DNA from 4 places in the Bacillus sp. LQ16 genome. Region 1 is predicted to be linked to each of the others. Evidence: riboswitches for the same ligand, from Rfam matches in the RefSeq annotation. Region 1 holds a riboswitch; each other region holds the start of a gene.
The links. Region 1 has a riboswitch for S-adenosylmethionine ahead of mtnW (2,3-diketo-5-methylthiopentyl-1-phosphate enolase). Riboswitches for the same ligand answer to the same signal wherever they lie in the genome.

Region 1 (5,660 bases):
AAACGAGGTGGACCTTCAAAAGTTTGATGAGATGATTGATACTGTACAGCGAGCTACTTGTATGCAAATTAATGAAAAACAAAAAGAAGCTTTTAAACAAAAATATGATTTTGAACCAGACTTTGAATATGGAAGAGATGAGAAGGGGCATTATGTAATTCGAACCTCTAAAAAGATGTTAGAAGAAATGGAGTTTTATTTGGCATTGAAATATGATCGTGATGGATTGGATCTTTATATGCAAGCTGAGATTGACGGTATATTTCATGTATCTGTTAGCTATGGTGAAGATGCCCTACATCTACAAGAATTGTTTCAATTTCTAGAAGAAAATAAATAAAAGTCCTCATTTGAGGACTTTTATTTATTTAGTCATTATAAGTTAGAAGCGCGGCGACATCGTTCAACTGGGAATGGGATAATTTGTGCGATGTGATTAGGACCAAATTGTTTTGTACGAGCATGGCGTATTATATAAAAAGCACACAGAATTGAAACAGGAATAGCGCCGAATAAACCAAATAATAAAGCGCTTACACAAGATGCGACAAATCCTAAAACACCAATTTCTAACTCTTCCATAATAGCTCCTAAAATAACAGGAAATGCCCCACATGTAACTCCAAGTATAAGTGCGATAAGTAAGCTCATGATTATCCCCCTCTGTTTGCGATATTATTTTCCTTCTTAGTTAATTGTAGTATATCACATACAAAACAGAATTTTCAGAAAAATTTCAATAAATGTTCAATAAATGTTCAAAAAATACACTTGAAAAATCAAGGCGTTAAATTTGTGATGAAATGGTACTTTTGAGTAAATAAAAAATCAGGCTTATTTCAAAAGTGAAATAAGCCTGTTCCATAGGAGGATGTATATATGTAGAGTGAATAAAAGTTTGGAAAAGGGGATCCAAGTCCTTTTATTCAACTAACTACCTTAATAGATTGGAACCCAGCCTTCAGTTGTCACAAAAATACGAATAGCTACAACTTGACGATCATCTTGCAAGGTAAAATAATGTCTTGCATTTTCTGGAACAGATATTAGATCGCCTGGCTCAAGTTCAACATCAAAGAATTTCCCATCTTTGCCTTCAATAGCGAAAATGCCATGACCACTGACGATAAAGCGGACTTCGTCGTCTGTATGATGATGTTCTTTTTGGAAATTAATTAATAATTCGTCAAGGTTAGGTGTGCTATTTGAAAGTGAAATTACATCATGTGCTTTATAACCTCGACGTGCTGAAACATCAGCGATTTCTTTTGAAAAAACAGCTAATATTTCAGCTTTGTTTTCATCTGTTAAAGAATAATTTTCATTTAAATGAGTAGGAAGTTTAGAAATATTCCATTTCTCATATAAAACGCCTTCCTCTTGTAGAAATTTAGATACTTCCACTTCATTTTCAATACGAGTATTTACTTCATGAATACGAATTTGCGCCATTAGAAACGCCTCCTTGAATTGATAGTAGTTTTATATGAAATTGGAATAAAAACTCATAAGCTTCTAATCTCTTCTTTGCATCAAAGCTATCTCGGCCCCATACGGTAATACCGTGGTTACGGATTAATACCGCTCCCGAATCACCTTGTATATGCTTTCGAAAGTTTTCTCCAAGCGTTGGGATATGGGCATGGTTTTCGATAATAGGAATGTGAATTGTTGCACCTTCTTCCCAAATATCGAGAGCTTTAATAATTTCTTGATTTTGAAGGGTAACTGCATCACTATATAAATTTGTGATGACATTATTATCAGTTGTATGAACATGAAGTACGCACCCGGCATTCGTATTGTTATAAATATGTGTATGCAATATTGTTTCTGCTGAAGGGCGTAATTCAGTCTCTAAAACAGGAACTCCTACATGATCTACTAATAGAAAATCATCTGGAGTGGTTTTTGTTTTATCTTTACCGCTTGCTGTAATGAGAAAAGTAAGTGGCTCATGACTAACTTTTATAGAAATATTACCACTTGTTGCTGGGAACCAATTTCGAGTTGTTAATTCTTTTTTTATCTCGCTTAAGTCATACCATTGACGAAAAAGTTGTTTCATGATTTCACCTCCAACAAATGTTTTAATTCATTTTGAATATCATGGAATGTTTCAAACGGTGTATAAGCAATATAATTCTCTGCACACTTTGTAATAAGGAAGTCACGAGCAAATACTTTATCTGCTTGTTTCGCAGCTTGTAAATCAGTAATTGAATCTCCAATCACAATATGGAAGTCATTCGTATCACTCAATTTACGGATGAGAGATGATTTACATAATCCGCAATGATTTTGACAATGATGATCACAAGGATGAGGCCAATTCACCGTAATGTATTCATTTGAAAAATCTGTTTCATTACAGTAAATTTGCTCTTTTGGAATGAGTCCTTGTAAGAGTGGATAGACGAAGAAATCCATTCCACCTGATATAACGTAAAAAGAAATGTTATTTTCATTTACAAATTGTATAAATTCATGAAAACCATTACGAAGTTCAGCAGTTTCTATTAAAAATTGAATAATTTCATCGTGCAGATGAGTAGGTATTAATCGAAATAATTGAGAAACACCTTCTTGAATAGATAGCTCTTGTGATAAAATTCTATTCTTTACTTCTTCAGCTTCTGGTGGTGCGAATTTTTCCATAATGGACATAATGTTATCATTATTTGTAATCGTGCCATCGAAATCACAAAATACTTGAATACTCATAATTTCACCTCATGAGAGGGATTTCCCCATATTTGTAGTGCACTATGCAAATTTATGTCATCTACTTCATGGAGTGGTTTATTTTGCAAAGTAGCATCAATTGCAGTACGGAATGCTTTACCACCGCCTTGCGCTCCATTTGGATGTCCATGTATCCCGCCGCCAGCATTAATAACAACATCTTTACCGAAATCTCGTACAATAAAGGGAACGAAACCAGGGTGAATACCAGCAGATGGAACAGAAAAGCTCTTCTTGAAAAATGCATCGTCTTCAGTTAAATATTTTGAGATAGCAAGAGCTTCCTCTTTTTCTAGCGCAACACTTCCGTATGGAGATGGGAATAATGAAAAGTCAGCCCCAGCATAGCGTAGTAGCTTTCCGAGTAATAATGGAGATGAAATTCCATATAACTTAGATGCTGAATAAGCACCACTTACAGCAGGGTGTGCCATAATAGGAACTGGGATTTCATCATCTTCTGCAAGTGATTGCAGTACATCTAGTCCGTAAGCAAATACGTTAAATAATAGAATATCAGCGCCAGCTTGCACTGCACGTTTCGCATTTTCTTTTAAATCAAAAGTTCGTCCTGTTAAATTTACGGCATATAACGTTTTATGTCCGTATGTTTCATATACGGATTGTAAAACTTCTTTTCCAGATACAATGCGTTTCGTAAGTGGTGTTAATGCATTTTCAAATAATATTTCATCATCTTTTACTATATCTACACCACCACTTGCTTGATCACGTAATTGCGTTTTTAAATACCCAATATTTCGTCCAATCATTCCTTTAAAAATACTCATTAAAAGGGGACGATCATGCACTTGTAAAAGGTTTCGAATACCATCTATCCCGAATTTTGGACCAGGAAAATGTTCTTTCAATTCTTCTGAAAAAGTTAAGTCAATTAATTTTACTTCGCCATCAAGGGATAGCTTTCCAAATGTAGTCGTTAAAATTGCTGGTAAATCTGGACTGAAGTTTAATAACGGATATTCGATTTTAATAATTCCGCGTTTTACTTTTTTACGTAAATACGAATTCGTATGTTCATGTTCAGCTAATTCCTCAATATGAATGACGTTGCCTTTATGTTGCTTTAATTGTTCTTGCAATAATTGTGGCAAATGAGTCCAAGAGCCAATTGTTAAACCAAGTGCAATTTGCTCAGCCTTTTTTTCTAAGTTATGTGAATCATCATGGATTAAATACGTCGCTATAATTCCGCTCATTGTTATAACCTCCTAGTTAAATAAAAAAACCTCTCAGCTAAGGAGAGGTTTTTTTACAACCAGCTCCTTATCTGTCAGCATAATGCTGCGAGAATTAGCACCGTGTCTACGATTGTAGATCGGTTGCCGGGTTTCGTCGGGCTCGTCCCTCCACCTGCTCTTGATAAGAAGTATTTAGAAATGTTTAAATTTTTAAGATAACTGAATTTTGTCAGATATTTTTCATGTTGTCAATTACTTTTTGAAAAAATTTAATTTATCAATTCGATTAATGGCTTCTCGTAATCTATCTTCTGTATGCAAGAGACCAACACGGACATACCCTTCGCCATGTTCACCAAATCCAACACCAGGAGCAACTGCAACGTGTGCTTTTTCTAGTAAAATATCAGAAAATTGCTCGGATGTATAACCTTCTGGTACAGGAAGCCATGCAAAGAATGATCCGGTTGGAATGTCTACATTCCAACCAATTGAGTGACAAGCTGAAATAAGAGCGTTTCTCCGAGTTTCGTAACTATTTACAAGATCTACTACACAAGACTGTGAACTTAATAGTGCTTCGCGAGCAGCATCTTGAATTGCACCAAAAATACTAACATACATATGATCTTGCAATAGGTTAATGGTTTCGATGACACTTTCATTTCCAACTGCAAAAGCAATACGCCAGCCAGCCATATTGAAAGTTTTTGATAACGTGTAAATTTCAATTCCTATATCTTTCGCACCATCTGCTTGCAAGAAACTAACAGGTTTTTGACCATCAAATCCGATAGCACCGTAAGCGAAATCGTGAACAACTAATATATTATGTTTATTAGCAAAATGAATGGTTGTATCAAAAAAATCCTTTGATGCAGTAGCACCTGTAGGGTTATTTGGATAGTTTAAAAACATTAACTTTGCCCGTTCAGCGATAGAGTCGTCAATTTTTTTATAATCCGGTAAAAAATGATTTTCTGCAATAAGCGGCATGGTTTCAAAGTGTGCCTTTGCTAAGGCAACCCCAGATAAATAATCTGGATAGCCTGGATCCGGAACGAGAATTGTATCACCAGGATTTGTAAAACAAATTGGTAATTCTACTAGTCCAGCCTTCCCACCAAACAAAATAGCAACTTCAGTTTTTGGGTTTAATTCGACGCCGTATTCACGTTTATAGAATGTAGTCACGGCTTCCTTTAAGCTTTCATGTCCGCGAAATGGCGGATATTTATGATGAATGGTCTTTTCGGCAGCATCTTGTAAAGCTTTTACGATATGCTGCGGTGTTGGTTGATCTGGATTACCTTGACCTAGATTAATAACATCGTGACCAGCTGCAACGACTTTGTTAACTTTTGCAACAAGTGAAGCGAAAAATTGTGTTGGCAATGATGTTACTATCTCAGAAGGTTGAAATAATTTCATACTTTCCACCTCTTTTGAAAGTTGTTACAATTCTAGTGACAAATGATATAATCTTTCCAGTATTTTGTAAAGAAAAAAATAAGAATGGGGCTGAAAAAATGAAAGTCGCATGTATTCAAATGGATATTGTTTTTGGAGATGTAGAAAAAAATATTGAGAATGCTAAAAATAAAATAAGCGAAGCTATGAAGGAAAGGCCAGATGTTATCGTCTTACCAGAACTATGGACAACAGGATATGATTTAACGAGACTTTCTGAAATTGCAGATAGGGATGGAGTGG
Region 2 (5,660 bases), 2.5 Mb from region 1:
TACCGGTACATTAAAACCTACATATTTTAATCCCTCTTGTTTTTGGTCTTGAACACCATAAAAATAGCCTGCATTCCATCCTTTGAGTGCACTTTCCCCTTTACTTTGTAAAGGCCCTGTATACTCTATTAGTTTCTCTTTAAATTTCTCTGCTCCCCAGTCCGCAACAAGAAATTTCAAACGGGCTAAATGACGTTTCTCACGATATCCAAAATCACGGAATATAGTAGCAATCGCAATTGCCACTGCCTTCACTTCTTCTGGTAAAACGAACACATCTAATTCATCAGCTAAATATGGACGGGCTGATAATCCTCCGCCTACTTTTATATGAAAACCAACTTTTTTCTCACCATCTATTTCTTTCGTAGCAGGTGTAAATGCAACACAGTTAATCTCTGCGTTTGCTGAGTTATAAATATTAGAACTAATAGACATTTTAAATTTACGTGGCAAATTAGAAAACTCTTCATTATGTTGGAAATAGTCATATACCTCTTTCACAATATGTGTCGTATCAAATAGTTCATTTGCATCAATTCCAGCAAGCGGATTACCTGTAATATTCCGCGTTATATCACCACAAGCCCCCGCTGAAGATAATCCAACTCTTGCTAATCTTTTAAAAATATCTGGTATTTGCTGAATTTCTAACCAGTGAAACTGAATCGCCTGTCTCGTAGTAATATCTATTACATCACGTCCATAATCCTCAGCGATAGAAGCAAGTACTTCTGCCTGCGCATTTGTAATAATCCCTGACGGAATATTTACCCGCATCATAAAATAACCAGCTTCTTTTGGACGTTGTAAATACAATCCCGCCCATTTAAAGGCATCCCACTCTTCTTTCGGAATAGATTCAAATCCATTTTCCGCATAGTAAGGAATATCATTAAAAATTTCTAATCCATCTTTTTCTAATTTATTTTTCTCCGTTTGATTTAGTTTTTCATTGTTAGCCCATACTTTTTCATAACTCATTTTTAAATCCCCCTATATAAAGTGAAACTTTAATCAGTAGAGTTTTGTTCATCCCACGCTGATTATTAGCCTTAACCAATCGGGTATTTACGGGCAGCCCGACCCCCACCTAACTTCCTTGCCCCAATCGAACTTTGAGGTAGGAATTTTACTTCCCGGCAAATAGCGGGATAAAACTACGCTCTTGTAAGTACTTCACGATTTGTTCTGCACATTCTTCAATAGAATATTTGTGCGTTTCTACAATTAATTCTGCTTGCTCTGGCTCTTCATAAGGCGAATCAATACCTGTGAAATCCTTAATATCACCTTTTCTTGCCTTTTTATAAAGCCCTTTCGGATCACGTTTCTCACACTCTTCAATCGGACACTTCACAAAAATTTCAATAAATTCATCTGCCGCTAATAAATCTCTTACTTGTTTGCGGTCTACTCGAAATGGTGAAATAAATGCTGTAAGGACAACTGTTCCTTGATCTACAAATAACTTTGCCACTTCGCCAATACGTCTTATATTTTCCATGCGATCACTTTCAGAAAATCCTAAGTCTTTATTTAAACCGTGGCGAATGTTATCCCCATCCAGCACATAATTTCCAATATTCTTTTCAAACAGTTTACGAGCGACCGCATTCGCTACTGTAGATTTACCCGAAGCTGATAAACCAGTAAACCAAATTACAAAACTGTGATGTCCATTCTTCACTCTTCTCTCATCTTTTGAAACCGAAGCTGTATGCCAAGTAATATTCGTATCCATCTCGTTCTCTCCCTATTCTGTTACTACTTCTTTTTTTAAACCTTTAATTAGCACTTCTACTACTTCTTTACGACTAAATGTACTTGGCGGAATCTCACCGTTTCTTAATAATTCTCTTACTTTCGTACCTGATAAAATAACATGATCTTCTTTTCCGTGCGGACATGTTTTTGTTGAAGCCATCGCTTCACATTTCGTGCAGTAAAAACTATGTTCAAAGAATAGTGGTGTAATGCCTAACTCTTCTATCGTAAAATTCGTGAAGATTTCTTGCGCTTCGTATGTTCCGTAATAATCTCCTACTCCGGCATGATCACGTCCTACAATAAAGTGGGTACATCCAAAATTCTTTCTTACTAACGCATGAAATATCGCTTCTCTTGGTCCTGCGTAACGCATTGCAGCAGGAAATACACTTAAAAAGACACGATTTTTCGGATAATAGTTTTGAAGGAGTACTTCATAGCTTTCCATTCTTACATCAGCAGGAATATCATCCGATTTCGTTTCTCCAACGAGTGGATTTAAAAAGAGACCATCTACAATTTCAAGAGCAGATTTTTGAATATACTCATGGGCACGATGTACCGGGTTTCTCGTTTGAAATCCGACTACTGTTTTCCACCCACGTTTTTTAAATTCTTCTCTCGTTTCAATTGGGTCTAAATGATAAGAAGGAAATTGATTATTTTCAAAGCGTTTTGTTAGAATAATAGTTCCTCCAACGTAAACGTTTGGTCGTTCATATAATTTTTTCACTCCTGGATGAGCCTCATCCGTTGTTTTATATACAAGTAACGCTTCTTTTTCTTTATCTGGTACGAAAATATCTTCTATTTTAATAGCACCATATATATTTCCATTGTTGACAAGCTTTACTTCCTCTCCGGTCTTCAGGCTTTCTGCGACTTCTTCTGTTACCGGTAATGTAATTGGTATACTCCACACACTACCATTTGCTAAACGAAGCGTTTCTACGACTGAATCATAATCTTCCTTCCCCAAAAAACCAGTAAGCGGGCTATATCCACCTGTCGCCAATAGTTCTAAATCACTTAAAGCAATGTTGTCTAATTTAATTTCTTTTTCAATTTGTGATATATCATATGTCTCATCTATACGGTTTACTAATTCGTTTACTGTGCTCATTTTCTATATCCCCTCTTAGCTTTATTTCAAGATTCATCTTATTGATAATGAAGACCACATTCGGTTTTCACTTTCCCAGCCCATCTACCATCTCTTGAATCGCCACCATCCCCTACAGGTAAAGTACATTTCTCACACCCAATACTTGGATAGCCAACATCATGCAACGGGTTATACGGCAAGCTATGTTTGTATACATATCGCCAAACTTCTTTCCACGTCCAATGAATAAGTGGACAAACTTTAATAGATTGAAAACGATGATCTTGATTTATAAACTTTGTATGCTTACGTGTTTCTGATTGTTCCCTTCTTAAGCCCGATATCCATGCTTTTTCCACGACTAATGATTTTTCTAAAGGTGAAATTTTTCTAATCTTACAACAAAGATTCGGATTGCTCTCCCACAGTTTTTCACCATGCAACTTCGCCTGTTCATCAAGTGTAAGTTCTGGCTGCTTTTCTATAATATTCAATGAAGGAAATCGTTCCCTCACTCTTTGAATTAATTCATATGTTTCTTGAAAATGAACATTTGTATCCAAAAATACAACTTTAGCAGATGGATTTACTTGGTTTATAAGGTGCAGCAATACCATACCTTCCACCCCAAAGCTACATGCGTAGACGATTTCATCTTTATACTCTTCATAAGCCCAATTTAATACTGATAAAGCGCCTTTTGTTTCATCTTCTTCCGAAAACGAAACAACATTTTCTTCCCACGTTTCATACGTCAACATGTTTTTTCCCCCTGTAAAAGCAAAAAGACGGTTTTAACCTAATGAAAATAGGTTAAAACCGCCTCTAGTTTTTCTAGTCAGCGCTTTTCACTTTAAACGTACTTTTTCACTTTTCTCTAACTGAATTACTTTTCCATCTTGCACAACAATTGTAATTGAGCCATATTTCATATCAGCAAGCATCGCTTCAATCTTCTCGGATACTTCATCAAAATGTTCCCGTACACCCACGCGAACAGCCCCCCTTTTTATTCATAAAAAAAATCTTTCCCATTTCGAAAAGACTGTTCGGTAATATATTTTACCTTATCTTTCAAAATGGATTCCATTTTGCTGGATTTAGCACCTTGCTTTCTATAAGCAGGTTGCCGAGCTTCTTCGGGCCAGTTCCCTCCGCTTCTCTTGATAAGCTTTGTATTTGTATTTTATCACAATTCTGATTTTTTTCAATCCTAGTTTTCCGATATATTTTAATTATTTTATTTTACAAAAAAGGAATTGCCCATCCGAACAACCCCTTTTTCTATTTAAACAAGCTCTTTAATACGTATGCGATCGTTCCCAATAATATTTTCATATGTTTCGCGTTCCACAACTACTTGCGATGTTCCGCCTTTTGCAAAGACAACGGCTGGTCTTCGAATCCGATTGTAATTATTCGCCATCGAGTACCCGTAGGCTCCTGTACAGGAAACTGCTAGTAAATCAGCAGAAGCGACTTTCGGTAAATGAATATCCCAAATCAACATATCTCCGCTCTCACAACATTTCCCCGCAATCGAAACGAGTTCCTCATTCTCATCATTCCCTCGATTCGCTAACATTGCTTCATAACGCGCACTATATAAAGCAGGTCTTAAATTATCTGTCATTCCACCATCGACTGATACATATTTCCGAATACCAGGAATATCTTTCACAGATCCAACTGTATAAATTGTTGTCCCAGCATCACCTACAATGCTACGGCCTGGTTCAATCCATATTTCTGGCAATGGATATTCACATACAGTAAATTGTTCTCTCACTGCACTTGTTACAGCTCGCACATATGTCTCAAGAGTTAACGGTGTATCCGACTCTGTGTAGCGTATTCCAAATCCCCCGCCTACATTTAACACTTTTACTACATAGTTTGTTTGCTCTCTCACTTCTTCTAAAAATTGGCGAAGAACTTCAATCGCTCGAACAAAGCCAGCTGTTTCAAATATTTGCGATCCGATATGTGAATGAATCCCTAGCACATTATAATTGGATTTTTGTAAAGCAAATCCAATTGCCTGTATCGCTTGACCGTTTGAAACGCCAAATCCAAATTTCGAATCATCTTGGCCTGTTGTAATATATTCATGTGTGTGCGCCTCTACTCCAGGCGTTACACGAATTAATATGTTCACAAACTTTCCATGTTGCATCGCTAAATCGTGTAAAACTTCTAATTCAAAGAAATTATCTACGACAAAACAACCGATATTCGCCTGAAGAGCCATCACTATCTCTTCTTCTGTTTTATTATTTCCATGAAAATGAATACGTGATGCTGGAAATCCTGCTTGGAGCGCAGTATATAATTCTCCTCCAGAAACAACGTCTAATGACATATTCTCTTCACGAGCTACTCGGCACATCTCCATGCACAAGAACGCCTTGCTTGCATATGCTACTTGATAAGAGAAACCACTTTCTTTAAAAGCACGATGAAATGCTCGGCATTTTCCTCGAATAGACTCTTCATCGTATACATAAAGTGGTGTTCCGTATTGCTTTGCTAGCTGCGTCGTATCGCACCCTCCAATTTCTAAGTGTCCTTGCCCATTAATTCGGCTTGTGCCGTGTAAATACATTTAAATTCCTCCCTTATTTCCTCTAAAACTCATAACCCCAATCTTCTATTCATTGCAGCACGCTTTTAGATAGACAAAAAACGCGCGGAACAATGTTCACACGCGTTTCTTATTAGGAAAAATATATATTGAAAAAATAAACGAGTTGTTATCTCCTCAAAATAAGAAACCGCATCAACA
Region 3 (5,660 bases), 890 kb from region 1:
AAAAAGTACCAATAAGGTATTTTTACATAATTAATACATTCACTGGAGGTACAGTCATGAGCATTCCAAATAATTTACGTTACTCTGAAGAACACGAATGGGTAAAAACTGAAGGTAATGAAGTTGTTATCGGTATCACTCACTTTGCACAAGGTGAGCTAGGTGATATCGTATTCGTTGAACTTCCTGAAGTAGGTGCAACAATCGAAGCTGACGAGCCATTCGGAAGCGTAGAATCTGTTAAAACAGTTTCTGAGTTATACGCACCTGTAAGCGGTAAAGTTGTAGCAGTAAACGAAGAATTAAGTGACCAACCAGAACTTGTTAACGAATCTCCATACGAGGGTGCATGGATGGTTAAAGTTGAACTTTCTGATGCAAGCCAAGTTGAGAAGTTATTAACTGCAGAAAAATATGCAGAAATGACAAACCAAGACTAATTATAGTCGACTAAAGGACAGCCTTTGTGCTGTCCTTTTTTATTTTGTGTAAAATAATGAATGTAGAATCATATACTAATTATCGTGTAGGAGAACGTTTTTTGAAAAAACTTTTTCGTTTAATCTTTATGCAGGTCTAGCCGTTTTTGTTTTTCGTTGTCTAGCTCCAGCGACTAGATTGTTCGGTGGCTTCGCTTCTTCCTACAAGGCAAAAAGCGCCTCTACGTCAGAAGCTCCATCCCCCTCACAATCTAAATGAGCCGCTTGCGCTTTTCATTGTCTAGCTCCAACTCCTAGCCCTTCATGTCTAAGAACCTTCCGCACGAGAAGACAAAAAGCGTCTTCTGTACGGAAGAACCTTAGCCAACAGGGCTAAACAGTCGGTTTCGCTTTTCTTTTGCAAAAATAAACAGGAAACAACATGAAAATAACGAATATACTATATACTAAGTTCAAGGTTGTATAGTATATGGTGATCGGGTGATGACATATGATTTATGTGGAAAAAGTCATTATTGTAGAAGGTACATCAGATAGAAGAAAGATTGAATCTATTATTCGTGAACCAGTGGAAATTGTTTGTACAAATGGTACAATTGGTTTGTCGAAAATGGATGAGCTCGTTGATCAGTTTTTTGATAAGGAAGTGTATGTGCTAGTGGATGCTGATGATGCTGGAGAAAAGTTAAGGAAACAATTTCGAAAAGAATTTCCGCAAGCCGAGCATATCTATATTGATCGCTCGTACCGAGAAGTGGCAACTGCGCCATCTACACACTTAGCAAATGTATTATGGGGAGCCGACATTGACGTTTATACAGAATATTTACGGTAAGGAATGATAGAAGTGATCGATTGGACAGGAGCCGAAGCTACAGCCCTAATAGAGAATGAAGAAAAAACAGTGTTATATGTATATACTCCAATGTGTGGAACATGCCAATTAGCAAAAAAGATGTTAACAGTCGTTGAGATGACAATTGAAGGCCTCAAAATTGGGATGTTAGATTTAAATTATGCTCCGCATTTAGCGAAAGAGTATGGGATTGAAAGTGTACCTTGTTTACTTGTTTTTGAAAATGGGACACTGATGAAGAAGATATATGCATTTCATTCGGTTGAATATTTATATACGGAATTAAAGTAGGCGGCAAAATTTTTGCCGCCTCGACATATTTCTTGGGAAATATGTCGAGATGCAGGATGGATACAGTATTTGTCGAGCGAAAATAACAGGATTGCTCTTTAGTGAGAGGGAATGGTATGTAATAGAAAGTGATATGAAGGATGTGATTTAGGGTGAGATTATATTCTTTGCTTCAATCATTTGTAAATTACGCTAATGGTCAATATCATTTAGAGCCACTTTTAAGACAAGAAGAAAAAACTGTTAATTTCCGCTTTAGAGATGAAAGTTGTTCGTTACAAATTTCAAGAGATTATATAGAGCTGGTACATGAGGAAAGAGGAACGGAACAAATCATTTGCTTAGACGAAAAGGATATAGAACAATTGGTGAATGGAAATGTACGATTGCAAATGTTAATGAATGATGGACGTGTACAATATTCAGGAACGTACCGAACGATGTTATTAGTGGAATCGATGTTTCATATATGTAAACCGATGTCAGTAGGTGCTTAAAATTCTGAAGTTTCATTTTTTACGAAAATTTCTGTTGACATGGTGAGTGTATATTGATACAATTCAAGTCATAAAATATAGACAATTTCATAAATTTCAAATCAGACGAAAATTGAATCTGATTTCTCTTATCAAGAGAGGTGGAGGGACTGTGCCCTGTGAAGCCCGGCAACCGTCAACTTATGTTGAAATGGTGCCAATTCCTGCAAAGCGAATGCTTTGAGAGATGAGAGAGAGGGATAATGTTGTTATATACGCATATAAACCTTTCTGCTTCTCTAAAGCAGAAAGGTTTTTTTATTGTTTGAATGTGGAGGACATTCAAATAATAAAAGTAATGATAACAGTGGACTACACGCATTAAAAATAAAAAATTGCGGAGTCGACCTAAACAAAAAAGGGGTGAACATCATGATTCTATTAGAGAATGTAAGGAAAATATATAAGGCGAAAAGCGGTGATGTCACTGCTGTAGATAACGCCAATTTAAAAATAGAAAAAGGCGAAATATTTGGTGTTATCGGATATAGCGGCGCTGGGAAAAGTTCTTTAATCAGATTGTTTAATCAGTTAGAGAAACCGACTTCTGGCCAAATTACAATTGCGAATCGTGTTATATCAGCAATTACAGGAAGTGAACTTCGTAAGGCAAGGCAAGAAATCGGAATGATTTTTCAGCACTTCAACTTACTTTGGTCACGAACTGTACGTGAAAATATAGAGTTTCCACTTGAAATTGCAGGTGTTGATAAAACGAAGAGAAGAAAACGTGTTGATGAATTAATTCATCTTGTTGGATTAGAAGGAAGAGGAGACGCGTACCCATCTCAGCTGAGCGGGGGACAAAAACAACGCGTTGGGATTGCAAGAGCATTAGCTAACAACCCACAAGTACTTTTATGTGATGAGGCAACGTCAGCTCTTGATCCAGAAACGACAGATCAAATTTTGGATTTACTATTAGACATTAATAAGCGCCTTGGTTTAACAATTGTACTCATTACACATGAGATGCACGTAATTCGAAAGATTTGTAATCGAGTGGCGGTAATGGAGAGAGGAAAGATTGTAGAAACGGGTCCAGTACTTGATGTATTCCGTAATCCGAAGCAAGATATTACGAAACGATTTGTACAGCAGTTAACAGATTCTGAAGATACAAATGAAACGATTGAAAGTTTAATTGAAAAATATCCAGATGGAAAAGTGATTCGTTTGCAGTTTATCGGTGAGGCTGTAGAAAGACCAGTGCTTCAACGATTGATGCAACGCAGTGATATAGAAGTTAGCATTTTGCAAGGAAATATCGCACAAACGAATAACGGTTCTTACGGTAGTTTAGTTGTTCATTTAAATGGTGAGGAAACAGCGATCCAGCAAGCAATAGAAGGAATTCATCAAGATCAAGTAGAGCTGGAGGTGATTGCACATGGATAAGTTACTCGCAAATGTTGATTGGAATCAAATGTTAGAAGCAACTGGTGAAACGTTATATATGACGGCAATCGCAGCTCTTGCGACATTTGTTTTAGGACTAATTTTAGGATTGTTACTCTTCATGACAGCGAAAGATAATTTATGGGAAAACAAATCAATTAATACGGTGATTGGAGCATTCGTAAACATATTCCGTTCTATACCGTTCATCATTTTAATTATTTTATTAATCCCATTCACAAAGATTCTTCTTGGAACAATTCTTGGAGCAAGTGCAGCGCTGCCAGCTTTAATTATTGGAGCGGCACCATTCTACGCGAGAATGGTTGAAATCGCACTTCGCGAAATTGATAAAGGTGTAATTGAAGCTTCAAAAGCAATGGGAGCAAAAACAAGCACAATTATTTTAAAAGTATTGATTCCAGAATCGTTACCAGCATTAGTATCTGGTATTACAGTTACGACAATTGCTTTAGTAGGCTATACAGCAATGGCGGGAGTTGTTGGTGCTGGTGGTCTTGGAACACTTGCTTACTTAGAAGGATTCCAGAGAGGGAATAACGATGTAACAATCGTTGCGACAATTTGTGTATTACTAGTTGTATTTTTAATTCAGTGGATTGGTGATAGTTTAACGACTCGAATAGATAAACGATAATAAAAAACGGGAGGATGTTTCAAATGAAAAAATTATTACTTACGGCACTTATTTCAACTTCAATTTTTGGTTTAGCTGCTTGTGGCGGGAAAGATAAAGATGAAAAGAAACTTGTTGTTGGTGCTTCTAACGTACCGCACGCTGAAATTTTAGAAAAGGCAAAACCGTTACTTGAGAAAAAAGGAATTGAGTTAGAAATTAAAAAATTCCAAGACTACGTATTACCAAATAAATCGTTAGCGGATAAGGATTTAGATGCAAACTACTTCCAACACATTCCGTATTTAGAAAAAGAAATTAAAGATAAAAAATATGACTTTGAAGTAGCAGGAAAAATTCATTTAGAGCCAATTGGTGTATATTCTCAAAAATATAAGAGCTTAAAAGAACTTCCGGACGGTGCAACAATCATTATGAGTAATTCAGTTGCTGATCATGGACGTGGTTTAGCGATTTTACAAAAAGAAGGCATTTTAAAGATTAAAGACGGAATAGATCCAGTTAAAGCAACTCCAAAAGATATTGCAGATAATCCGAAAAATCTAAAATTCAAAACGGATATCGAGCCTGGTTTATTGCCACAAGTGTATAACAATAAAGAAGGCGATGCTGTTTTAATTAACTCTAACTATGCAATTGATGCAAAGTTAAATCCGGAAAAAGATGCCATTGCAATTGAAGGAAATGATTCACCGTACGCAAACATAGTAGCTGTTCGTAAAGGCGATAAAGATAAGAAAGAGATTAAAGCTCTTGTAGAAGTATTACATTCTAAAGAAATTGAAGACTTCATTAATAAAGAATATAAAGGGGCAGTTGTTCCTGTAAAAGAATAATTGCTGAAAAGGGCTGGTCTGATGCCAGCTCTTTTTCATAACTACATAACTATTGGGGAGAAGGGGACATCATATGAAAAAGATTCTATTGTCAGTTGTTACAGCGCTGTCTGTATTTACATTAGCTGCTTGCGGAGGGAAAGATGAGAATAAGCTTGTTGTTGGAGCTTCTAACGTGCCACACGCTGTTATTTTAGAAAAGGCACAGCCGATATTAGAGAAAAAGGGTATTAAATTAGAAATTAAAAAATTCCAAGATTATGTGTTGCCGAATAAAGCGTTAGCGGATAAGGAAATTGATGCGAACTACTTCCAACACATTCCTTACTTAGATAAAGAAATCCAAGAAAAAGGATATAAAATTGTAAACGCAGGAAAAATCCATTTAGAGCCAATGGGCATTTATTCTAAGAAATATAAAAGCTTAAAAGACTTACCAGATGGCGGGACAGTGATTATGAGTAATAACGTAGCGGAGCGTGGCCGTATGTTAGCATTGTTACAAAAAGGCGGCGTGATTAAGCTTAAAGATGGTGTAGATGTGGTTAAGGCGACAGTAAAAGATGTAGTCGAAAATCCGAAAAACTTAAAATTTAAAACAGATGTTGAACCCGGACTTTCACCGAAGTTGTATGAAAATAATGA
Region 4 (5,660 bases), 1.6 Mb from region 1:
CATATAAAGAGATTAATAATAGCTAATATTAGCATGACGTATAAACCAGTAGAAATATAAATTACAATGCTAACTACGTTATATAAAATCCATAAATGCCAGTTTTCTAATATTTTTCGACTTAACATAAATTGAGCCACTAGTCCCAATACGGCATTTAAAGCGTCTAAATATGGACTTGTTGACTCTAAATAACGGACTTGATAATAACCCCAACCAATCCAAGCAACTAAAATAAAACTTATATAAAAAGTCCACCCTTTCAAATCTAAACGAACTGTTGCTTTTACTTCTCCCTCCCCACTTTGTGCAATCCAATAATACCAACCATATACATTAAATATAAATTGAAAAGCGGCTAATACTGCCATTGCATATAAACCTTGTGTAATAAAAATGTATAGAAATACCGCAACAGTAATCATGCCAAATAAAAAATTGGATACTTTTTCTCTCGCTAATAACCAAACATTAATGATTCCCATAATTGATGCGAAAATTTCAATATAACTCGATTGAATATACAATCCAACTAATACACAAATAATACTAGAAACAAGTAAAAAAAGTGGACTTCTAACCATATTTATCTCTCCCCAGATGTGTAATAAATTCCCTATCACCAGTATAAGGAATAGCCCTTTCCTTTACCATGAATTTCCTCCTTCTCATTATCCATTCCATCTACGGTAAGTCTTTTCTTTTTACAAAATTCTCTTAAAGATGATATCGTTTTTATAACATATCTCTACTAGAAAGGAATAAAGGATATGCCTAACAAACATCGAATTTTATTTATTGGTGCTGGTCGTATGGCAGAAGCTATATTTTCCGGATTACTTAAAACAAGCAAAGAATACATCGAAGAAATTATCATCTCTAACCGAAGCAACGTAGAAAAGTTAGAACAATTACAAAGGCGATATAATGTGTCTATTACAACGGATTGGAAGCAGCATATTACATCTGTCGATACGGTTGTTTTAGCAATGCCACCTTCTGCTCATGAAGAATTATTAGCTGAGCTATCTCCGTTAATATCAAATCAACTTGTCGTAACAGTAGCAGCTGGCATTGGACCATCTTATTTAGAAGCTAGACTCCCAAAAGGCACACCTGTTGCTTGGATTATGCCTAATACAGCTGCTGAAATTGGAAAGTCTATCTCCTTATATACAATAGGACAATCAGTAGCCGAGATGCATCAAGAAACCCTGCAACTGCTTTTAAGAGGTATTGGTACTTCGCAACTTTGTACTGAGGAAGAAGTTCATCAGCTTACTGCAGTTACTGGAAGTGCACCAGCCTTCCTTTATTACTTTGCTGAAAGCTTAATTGAAGCAACAAAAAGTTATGGAGTCGATGAAGAAACCGCAAAACATCTTGTCATTCAAATGATTTCTGGCTCTGCTTCTATGCTTGAACAAACGCAAAATCCAGCTAACCTTCGCGAACAAGTAACAACGCCAGGTGGTTCCACAGCTGAGGGTCTCAAAACTTTATACGAATATAATTTTTCAGAGGCAATTCAAAAAGCAGTAGAAGCAACAAACAAAAAAGCTAGGGGGAAATAATATGATTTTAACAAGTTTAAAAGATTATACAACATTACATAACGGTGTAAAAATGCCTTGGTTTGGTTTAGGTGTTTTTAAAGTAGAAGATGGTTCAGAAGTAATTGATTCTGTAAAAGCAGCAATTAAAAATGGCTACCGCAGCATCGATACTGCAGCAATCTATCAAAATGAAGAAGGCGTTGGACAAGCGATTCGTGAATCCGGTGTTTCACGTGAAGAATTATTTATTACCTCAAAAGTATGGAATAGCGATCAAGGATATGAAACAACACTTCAAGCATTTGAAACTACATTAGAGAAATTAGGTCTAGAATATTTAGATTTATATTTAGTACATTGGCCTGTAAAAGGGAAATATACTGAATCATGGAAAGCATTAGAAAAACTTTATAAAGATGGCCGTGTTCGCGCTATCGGTGTGAGTAATTTCCACATTCACCACTTACAAGACGTATTTGAAATTGCTGAAATTAAGCCAATGGTCAACCAAGTGGAATATCACCCACGTTTAGCACAAGAAGAGCTACATGCATTCTGTAAAGAACATAATATCCAGCTTGAAGCTTGGTCACCATTAATGCAAGGACAACTACTAGATAATCCAACGTTACAAGAAATTGCGACAAAATATAATAAATCAACTGCGCAAATTATTTTACGCTGGGATTTACAAAACGAAGTTGTAACAATCCCTAAATCAATTAAAGAACATCGCATTATTGAAAATGCAAACATCTTCGACTTTGAATTAAGTGCTGATGATATGAAAGCAATTCAAGCTTTAAATGAAGATCGTCGCGTTGGTCCAGATCCAGATAACTTTAACTTCTAGTAGAAAAACCACTGCCATATGCAGTGGTTTTTCTGTTTAAGAAAACTGAAAATTTAAACTATATTCCATTTGGTTGACACTTCATTATTCAAGGTGTAAGATTTTCAATTATCAAAGAAACACAAAAATTAATAAAATTCATTCGTTTACTCATTGTATCAAGAGAGGTGGAGGGACTGGCCCTTTGAAACCTCGGCAGCAGGTTCATTTTGAATACTGTGCCACTTCCTGCAAGCTTTATGCTTGAAAGATAGAATGAGGGACTTCGTTTATATACGGGTGCATAACTTGTACGTAAAAATCCCTCTTTCTCAATATGAAAAGAGGGATTTTTTATTTTTCATTTCCCTCATCATCATCCAAACTTAATTATTTAGGAGGAAAATCAAATGAAAAAGAAGTTTGTACCCGGTATTGCATCAGTTGTAGGAGTAAGTATTTTATTAACTGGTTGCGGTAGTTATAAAAACGAAGCAAGCGGAGCAAATGCAAAAGACGAGGCACCTAGCAAACAGGTTTTAAACTTATCTTCACCTACTGAAATACGAACAATGGATACGGCCCGTGCTACAGATACTGATTCTGGTCAAGTAATGAGAAACGTATTTGAAGGTTTGTATAATCTTGGTGAAGGTAACAAACCTGTTCCTGGTGTTGCAAAATCTCATGAAGTAAGTGGCGATAAAACGAAATACACATTCCATTTGCGAGATTCAAAATGGTCAAACGGCACTCCTGTTACAGCGAAAGATTTTGTGTTCGCTTGGCAACGTGCCGTAGATCCAGCAACAGCCTCTGAATATGCATTTCTATTCTTTGATATTAAAAATGCAACAAAAATTAACAACAAAGAACTTCCAGCCGACCAACTTGGTGTAAAAGCAGTTGATGACCATACGTTTGAGGTAGAATTGGAGCGTCCTGTTCCGTATTTTATTAGCTTAACAGCGTTCCCAACATTTCTACCAATTAACGAGGAATTCTTTAAAGCACAAGGTGATAAGTACGCTTTAGAAGATAATACAATCTTGTACAATGGAGCTTTTACACTAAGCGATTGGAAGCACGAACAAAGCTTTAAATTTAAGAAGAACCCTACCTATTGGGATAAAGATACTGTCAAACTAGAAGAAATCAATTTTAACGTCGTAAAAGAAAAATCAACAGAAGTAAATTTATTCGAGTCAAAACAATTAGATCGTATAAAACTAACATCTGACTTCGTTGATAAATATAAAAAAGATGCTAACTTTAAAGAACGTCCAAATGTAGGCGTACAATTTTTACGCATGAATCAACAAAACAAAGTACTTCAAAACGTTTCTGCACGCCAAGCAATCGATCAAACAATTGATAGAAAATCCTTTGTAAATACGTTATTAAATGATGGCTCTACACCAACATTTGGTCTCGTTCCAAAAAACTTTGCAAAAGGACCTGAAGGAAAAGACTTCCGTACTGCAAACGGCGATTTAACAAAAGTTGATACAAAATCTGCACAAGAATTATGGAAAAAAGCTAAACAAGAGCTTGGTTCTGAAAAGATAACATTAGAATTATTAACGAGTGATGCTGACCTTGATAAGAAAACTGGTGAATTCTTAAAAGGGCAACTAGAAAAGAATCTAGATGGATTAACAGTAAATATAAAACCGCAACCGCGTAAGCAACAAGTTTCGCTTTTATTAAAAGGTGACTACGAAATCGGAATTGACGGCTGGAGCCCTGACTTTGCGGATCCAATTACATTCCTTGAGCTATTTACAACGAATAACCCTTATAACTTAGATCATTACTCTAATAAGGAATTCGATGAAACAATAGCAAAAGTGAAAACAACTTTAGCTGGTGATGAAAAAGCTCGCTGGGAAGCATTACTAGAATCCGAGAAAATATTATTTAAAGACTCTGTTATCGCTCCTCTTTACCAAAAAGGCGAATCTTATTTAGAACGTTCTTATGTGAAAGGAATTGTGCAAGTAGACTTTGCGGGTCAATTAAACTTCAAGTGGGCAAAAATTGAAAAATAAAGTAAAACCGTAATAAGTGGGGGTTCTTCATCCCCACTTATTATTAGCCCACATCAATTGTTTTTTTAGCAAAATATATTAAAAGTAGGTTCTCTCACACAAGAGAATCTACTTTTTTAATATATTATTCCAAGAAATTAACATTCTATTTTTATTATTGACATATAGTTCTTTCCAGTGTTAATATTCTAAATAATCAAAGAAACAAAATATTTCACCATCAAAATATAATGTCTACTAAGTTGAAACATATAACGATAGATTATAGCTCGACATGTATATACATATAGAACACCTGATTACCTATAAACAAATATTTATAATAGGTTCCATCTCCTTCTATAGCCACTTCAAGACATGGACATTATGACGTTACGAACAACACATTTAGGGAGGAACGAACAATGAAGAAAAAAGTTGTACCTGTTGTTGCATCTGTTTTAGGGGCAAGTCTATTACTAACTGCTTGCGGGGGAAATAAAGATAATGCAGGCGGAGCGAAAGCAAACGATAAAGTACCTGATAAACAAGCAATTAACTTATCATTCGCTTCAGAAATTCCAACAATGGATGTTGCAAAAGCAACGGATGGGGAATCCATGAATGTAATGCGCAATGTTTTTGAAGGCTTATATGCAATGGGAGAAGATAATAAACCGATTCCTGGTGTTGCTGAGTCGGTTGACATTAGTCCCGATAAAACAAAATATACATTCCATCTGCGTGATTCAAAATGGTCAAACGGTACTCCTGTTACAGCAAAGGACTTCGTCTTTGCTTGGCAACGTGCCGTAAATCCTGATACAGCAGCTGAATACGCATTCTTATTCTTCGATGTACAGAATGCGAAACAAATAAACCAAAAACAATTACCAATTGATCAACTAGGGGTCAAAGCTGTTGATGACAAAACGTTAGAAGTACAACTAGACCGTCCTGTTCCTTACTTCTTAAGCTTAACGACATTCTCAACATTCTTGCCAATTAATGAAGAGTACTTAAAGTCTCAGGGCGATAAATACGGTTTAGAAACAAATCATTTAATTTACAACGGTGCTTTCACATTAGATAACTGGAAACACGAACAAAGTTTCCAATTGAAGAAAAACCCTAACTATTGGGATGCTAAAACGGTAAAATTAGAAGAAATCAACTTCAATGTCGTTAAAGATAAGTCTACAGAAGTGAACTTATATGATTCAGGACAAATTGATCGCGTTG

Region 2: linked by a shared signal. The riboswitch ahead of AC3EMB_RS07500 (YezD family protein) and the one ahead of mtnW (2,3-diketo-5-methylthiopentyl-1-phosphate enolase) in region 1 are both predicted to bind S-adenosylmethionine.
Region 3: linked by a shared signal. The riboswitch ahead of AC3EMB_RS24665 (methionine ABC transporter ATP-binding protein) and the one ahead of mtnW (2,3-diketo-5-methylthiopentyl-1-phosphate enolase) in region 1 are both predicted to bind S-adenosylmethionine.
Region 4: linked by a shared signal. The riboswitch ahead of AC3EMB_RS01100 (peptide ABC transporter substrate-binding protein) and the one ahead of mtnW (2,3-diketo-5-methylthiopentyl-1-phosphate enolase) in region 1 are both predicted to bind S-adenosylmethionine.

Annotation. Positions count from the first base shown of each region.
Region 1 covers NZ_CM173491.1:3,954,229-3,959,888, reverse strand. Annotated here, with positions in the region: gene AC3EMB_RS19800 (NAD(P)-dependent oxidoreductase) at 1-2, shown strand, start outside; gene AC3EMB_RS19795 (DUF3909 family protein) at 8-340, shown strand; gene AC3EMB_RS19790 (hypothetical protein) at 376-651, opposite strand; gene AC3EMB_RS19785 (1,2-dihydroxy-3-keto-5-methylthiopentene dioxygenase) at 940-1,452, opposite strand; gene AC3EMB_RS19780 (methylthioribulose 1-phosphate dehydratase) at 1,430-2,068, opposite strand; gene mtnX (2-hydroxy-3-keto-5-methylthiopentenyl-1-phosphate phosphatase) at 2,065-2,724, opposite strand; gene mtnW (2,3-diketo-5-methylthiopentyl-1-phosphate enolase) at 2,721-3,965, opposite strand; SAM riboswitch class I at 4,030-4,135, opposite strand; gene AC3EMB_RS19765 (aminotransferase class I/II-fold pyridoxal phosphate-dependent enzyme) at 4,200-5,378, opposite strand; gene AC3EMB_RS19760 (carbon-nitrogen family hydrolase) at 5,393-5,660, shown strand, end outside.
Region 2 covers NZ_CM173491.1:1,475,589-1,481,248, reverse strand. Annotated here, with positions in the region: gene AC3EMB_RS07520 (nitrite/sulfite reductase) at 1-984, opposite strand, end outside; gene cysC (adenylyl-sulfate kinase) at 1,133-1,744, opposite strand; gene sat (sulfate adenylyltransferase) at 1,757-2,893, opposite strand; gene AC3EMB_RS07505 (phosphoadenylyl-sulfate reductase) at 2,932-3,636, opposite strand; gene AC3EMB_RS07500 (YezD family protein) at 3,724-3,867, opposite strand; SAM riboswitch class I at 3,940-4,048, opposite strand; gene lysA (diaminopimelate decarboxylase) at 4,164-5,480, opposite strand.
Region 3 covers NZ_CM173491.1:4,845,323-4,850,982, reverse strand. Annotated here, with positions in the region: gene AC3EMB_RS24690 (arsenate reductase family protein) at 1-15, shown strand, start outside; gene gcvH (glycine cleavage system protein GcvH) at 57-440, shown strand; gene AC3EMB_RS24680 (toprim domain-containing protein) at 931-1,275, shown strand; gene AC3EMB_RS24675 (thioredoxin family protein) at 1,279-1,587, shown strand; gene AC3EMB_RS24670 (hypothetical protein) at 1,740-2,084, shown strand; SAM riboswitch class I at 2,210-2,317, shown strand; gene AC3EMB_RS24665 (methionine ABC transporter ATP-binding protein) at 2,496-3,521, shown strand; gene AC3EMB_RS24660 (methionine ABC transporter permease) at 3,514-4,179, shown strand; gene metQ (methionine ABC transporter substrate-binding lipoprotein MetQ) at 4,203-5,015, shown strand; gene metQ (methionine ABC transporter substrate-binding lipoprotein MetQ) at 5,089-5,660, shown strand, end outside.
Region 4 covers NZ_CM173491.1:190,057-195,716, reverse strand. Annotated here, with positions in the region: gene pnuC (nicotinamide riboside transporter PnuC) at 1-584, opposite strand, end outside; gene proC (pyrroline-5-carboxylate reductase) at 771-1,574, shown strand; gene AC3EMB_RS01105 (aldo/keto reductase) at 1,576-2,409, shown strand; SAM riboswitch class I at 2,562-2,666, shown strand; gene AC3EMB_RS01100 (peptide ABC transporter substrate-binding protein) at 2,799-4,439, shown strand; gene AC3EMB_RS01095 (peptide ABC transporter substrate-binding protein) at 4,844-5,660, shown strand, end outside.